Regions from separate parts of the Ruicaihuangia jiafui genome, predicted to be linked through region 1. Evidence: predicted binding sites of a transcription regulator. Region 1 holds the regulator's gene; the other holds the start of a gene.
What was found. The regulator HspR, encoded in region 1, represses chaperone genes until heat shock. The targets are predictions, from matches to a motif close to AAGTTGAGTCNNNNNGACTCAACTT.

Region 1 (2,452 bases):
CTGCACGAGGCGCTGGTGCAGCTGCCGACACCGGGCGTCGAGGTCAACACGATCGCCGATGTCATCGAGATCGGGTACGCGCTCAACGACCGGCTGATCCGCGCCGCCAAGGTGGCAGTGGCCGTTCCGGCGGAGTAACACCCCCCGTCGGTCGAGCTTGTCGAGAGTGGTCTCGACAAGCTCGACCGACCAAGGGCCAAACTCGACAGACGAATCAACACGTAAACAGCAACGGAGGCACCGAATGGCGAGCCAAGACTGGTTCGACAAGGATTTCTACTCCCTCCTCGGCGTCTCCAAGGATGTCTCGGAAGCACAACTGAAGAAGGCGTACCGCAAGCTCGCCCGGCAGTACCACCCCGACTCAAACCCGGGCAACGCGGCCGCTGAAGCCAAGTTCAAGGAGATCAGCGAGGCCTACTCCGTGCTGTCGGACGCCGACTCGCGGCGCGAGTACGACCAGATCCGCGCGATGGGGTCCGGAGCCCGGTTCACCGCGGGTGGCGCTGGCCAGACCGGCGGCTTCGAGGACGTCTTCGGCGGCATGTTCGGCGGCCAGGGCGCCGGTGCACGCGCCCGCCAGGGCAACTTCGACGACATCTTCAGCGGCATGTTCGGAAACCAGGGCGGAGGGTTCGGCACCCCCTCCGGCGGCTTCCGCGGGTTCGGCGGTCCGAGCAAGGGCCGCGACCTCACGGCATCCGTCACCCTGGAATTCACCACCGCCATTCACGGTGACACCGTCGAGCTGCAGGGCAGCGCCAGTCGACCGCTCAAGGTCAGGATCCCGGCCGGTGTCGCCGACGGGCAGAAGATCCGGCTCAAGGGTAAGGGCGAACCGAGCCCCGACGGCGGAGAATCGGGCGACCTGGTGCTCTCGGTCACGGTGCGCCCACACCCGGTGTTCGAACGCGACGGACTCAACCTGCGCGTCGACGTTCCGGTGACCTTCGTCGAGGCAACCCTCGGCGCAACCATCGAGGTGCCCACGCTCGGCGGGCCTCCCGTGAAACTCAAGGTAGCCCCCGGCACGCCGAGCGGCCGGGTGCTGCGGGTCAAGTCGCGCGGAGTCGTAACCGAGAAGGGCACCGGCGACCTGCTGGCCACGGTGCAGGTGGCTGTTCCCAGCCACCTGTCGACCGACGCCCGCGAACGGCTGGAGGCGTTCGCCGCCGCCATGCCGGAGGAGAACCCGCGAACCGACTTGATCGCCCGCGCCCGCGGGTAGGTTGGGGACACCATGGGACTGGCAACCGGAGAGGGAGGCATGGACGAGCACTCCCCGCTGTTCGCGATCACCGTCGCGGCGGAGCTGGCCGGCATGCACCCGCAGACCCTGCGGCAATACGACCGTCTGGGCATCGTCTCGCCCACCAGGACCCCCGGCAAGTCACGCCGGTACTCCATGCACGACATTGTGAAGCTGCGGGAGGTCGCGCGACTCAGCGGAGAAGGCCTCAACCTTGAGGGCATCCGGCGGATCATCGACCTCGAAGACCTCGTTACTGCGCTGCAGGCCAGGGTGCGCGACCTCGAGGCGACGCTCGCCGATGAACTGCTCACCCGGCCCGGCCGCCGCGTGTTCGCCGCCGGCCAGGACGGCGACGTCGTGACCCTGCGGGCGGGCACCCGTACGCCGCGCAACACCCAACTCGTGGTCTGGAATCCGCTGCGGCGCAGGTGATATCAGCCGGGGCATGCCCCCGTTTGCGTGCCCCGGAAAGTGTGGGCAGAACGGGACGTCCCCGTGGGCCGTCGGCGTGTCACGATGAGTCCGTGGCACCCTTACCCGAAGGATTTTCGCCCCCGACGATTCTCGACGTCGCGAGGCGCGCCGGCGTGTCCCGAACCACGGTCTCCCGGGTGCTCAACGAGCCAGACAGCGTGTCGAAGGATGCTCTGGCCAGGGTGCAGCAGGCGGCGGCCGAGCTCAACTACGTGCCGAGCAGCGTTGCCCGCAGCCTGCGCAGCGGTCGCAGCGGCACCATCGCGCTGCTGGTGCGTGACTTCGCGCAGCCGTTCAACGGGGCACTCGCTAAGGCGGTCGCGCACGCCGCGGACACCCGGGGCCTGAACGTGGTGCTCGCCGATCTCGGCAGCGACGACGACCGGCTGGCCCCGGTCGTCTCACGGCTGTCGAGGCAGGGAGTCGACGGCATCATCATCGCCACCGGAGACGACGTCGCATCCGGTGCGGTCTACGACGCCCTCGCCGCCGCCACCGCCCGCGGGATCGCCGTCGGCATCACGGTCGGTGATCCAGGCGATCTCGACATCTCGGCGCTCCGGGTCAACTACCGGCAGGTCGGTGCCGCCGCCACCGCGCACCTGGTGGAACGCGGCGCACGGAATATCGTGCTGCTGCCGGGGCCGACTGGCGGCTTCCACTCCGGGGAGCTGCGGGACGGCTATCTGCAGAGCATTACCGGCCACGGCCCGGAACGGGTGGCCT
Region 2 (2,452 bases), 700 kb from region 1:
GATCGCGGCGCCGGTGGCGTTCATGGCCGGCATGAGCCGATCGGCGAAGGCCGGCATCGTGGTGAAGAACGCCGGAACGCTCGAGAAGCTGGCGCGCGCCCGTACCGTGGCCTTCGACAAGACCGGAACCCTCACGCACGGCACCCCCACCGTGCTGCGGGTGACCCCGGCAAACGGGTACAACGTCGACGAACTGCTCACCCTGGTGGCATCCGCCGAGCAGTATTCGTCGCACGTGGTCGCGGCGTCGCTCACCGAGGCGGCGGTGCAACGCGGGCTGGTACTGAGGTCCGCGACATCCGCCCGCGAAGTCGCGACCAACGGCGTCGACGCCGTCATCGACGGCACCGATGTGGTGGTGGGCAAGCCTGCCTTCGTCGCCGCCCGCACCGTTCCGTTCGCGCGGGTCGCGCTCGGCGCCGGCGAGATGGCCGTCTACGTCGGAATCGGCGACCGGTACGCCGGCTCGATCGTGCTGCGCGACATCCTGCGCGCCGAGGCCGGACCCACCCTCGCCGCGCTCGCCACACAGGGCGTGCGCAAGACCATGATGCTGACCGGGGATGTCGCGTCGACCGCCCAGCACATCGCCGATGAGATCGGCATCACCGATGTTCAGGCGGAATGCCTACCCGAAGACAAGGTGCGGATCGTGAAGGCCGCCCAGCCGCGGCCGGTGATCATGGTCGGCGACGGGGTGAACGATGCGCCGGTGCTCGCGGTGGCCGATGTCGGCATCGCAATGGGGGCGAAGGGGTCGACGGCGGCGAGCGAGTCGGCCGACGTGGTGATCCTGCTCGACGACCTGTCGCGGGCGGCGCGGGCGGTGGACATCGGCCAGCGCACCGTATTGATCGCCCTGCAGAGCATCTGGATCGGCATCGCGCTGAGCGTGGTGCTGATGGTGATCGCCGCGTTCGGGCTGCTGCCGGCCATTGTCGGGGCGTCGCTGCAGGAGGTCGTCGACCTGGTGACCATCCTGAACGCGCTGCGGGCGCTGACGCCGGGCCGCAAGTCGCGGACCGTGCTCGGTGGGATCGCTCCGCGCGGAACGCAAAACGGCCGAAGCCCGCAGGCTTCGGCCGTTTCGGTGATCAACGATCGGCCGGCTACTCGGAAGCCTCGACCGTGATCTCCTTCTGCTGTTCGGACATGTTCGGTGCCGTTACCTCGATCTTGCGCGGCTTGGCCTTCTCGCTGACCGGAATCATCACGCTCAGCACGCCGTTGTCGTAGTGCGCGCTGATCTTATCTCGGTCGATGCCGTCACCCAGGGTGAGCTGGCGCAGGAACGATCCGCCCATGCGCTCGCGGGTGATCCACTTGACGCCCTCCTGGCCGCGGACGGTGCGCTCGGCGCGGATCGTCAGCAGCTGGCCATCGACGTCCACATCAACCGAGCCCGGGTCGATGCCCGGCAGATCAGCGGTGAGCACGTAGTGGTCGCCTTCGCGGTAGAGGTCCATCGGCATCACACGCGGACTGCGGTCGAGCAGCGTGCTGGTGACGCGGTCCAGGTCGCGGAATGGGTCAAAGTACATGGCCATTGTTCACAACTCCTTCTGTACGCCAGAGTTGAGTCCCTTCGACTCAACTAATTCGAATATTAGCACTCGGGTCAGGTGACTGCTAAGTCGCAGAAGCTCAGAATTTGCTGAAATTTGGGCCGCTCAGTACCCGGAAAACAGGTCGGTGCGGATGCGCTGCACCCGGGCCGCCCGGAGTGTGGCACGCACGCCGTTGACGAAGTTCGGAGACCCGGAGACGTAGGCGGTCCGCTCCGCGGCATCCGGAACCGCCGCCAGCAAGCGCTCGGCGGTGAGATGACCGGAATCGAGGTATTCCCAGCCGTCCGGCAGCGCCGGGAACGTCTCGGGCGCGACCACCAGCACGCGGGCACCGGATGCCGCCAGCCTTGGCGCGAAAGCCAACTCATCGGGCGAGGACACCGAGTAGACCAGCACCGCGTCGCGCCCGCTGCTGCCGGCCAGCTGGCCGACGAACGGGGTGATGCCGATGCCGCCGGCCAGTAGCAGCAGCTTCGTCGACGGGTCGTGCGGCAGTACGAAGTCGCCGCCGATCGAGGTGGCCCGCACCGTCTGGCCCGGCACCAGATCGAGCAGCGCCAGCTTGAAGCTGCTCGACGGCTGCGAGAAGCGAACCCCAATGGTCAGCCGATCCGGCGTCGCCGAGGTGATGCTGAACGGGCGCCGGGAGCCGCGCAGATCGGCACGGTGCGGCAGGGTGAGCTCGACGTACTGCCCGGGCAGGAACCGCGCGGGCCGACCGGGTGCGAACGAGAACTCCCACGCGGTGGGGGTGAGCTGCTGGCGGCCGAGGTATTCCAGCGGCAGCCCGCGGCGCTGCCCGAACCCGAAGGCGATCAGGTTGCCGATCACGAGGGCGAGCTCCGGGGTGGAATACATCGACCCGATCTGGAACGGAATGCTGA

Region 2: the regulator HspR is predicted to act here: its motif matches at 1,573-1,597, upstream of HCT51_RS14270 (Hsp20/alpha crystallin family protein).

Annotation. Positions count from the first base shown of each region.
Region 1 is NZ_CP061771.1:3,636,183-3,638,634, reverse strand. Features, by position in the region: gene HCT51_RS17630 (nucleotide exchange factor GrpE) at 1-138, shown strand, start outside; gene HCT51_RS17625 (DnaJ C-terminal domain-containing protein) at 245-1,228, shown strand; gene HCT51_RS17620 (heat shock protein transcriptional repressor HspR) at 1,268-1,684, shown strand; gene HCT51_RS17615 (LacI family DNA-binding transcriptional regulator) at 1,681-2,452, shown strand, end outside.
Region 2 is NZ_CP061771.1:2,937,290-2,939,741, reverse strand. Features, by position in the region: gene HCT51_RS14275 (heavy metal translocating P-type ATPase) at 1-1,132, shown strand, start outside; gene HCT51_RS14270 (Hsp20/alpha crystallin family protein) at 1,110-1,547, opposite strand; gene HCT51_RS14265 (FAD-dependent oxidoreductase) at 1,671-2,452, opposite strand, start outside.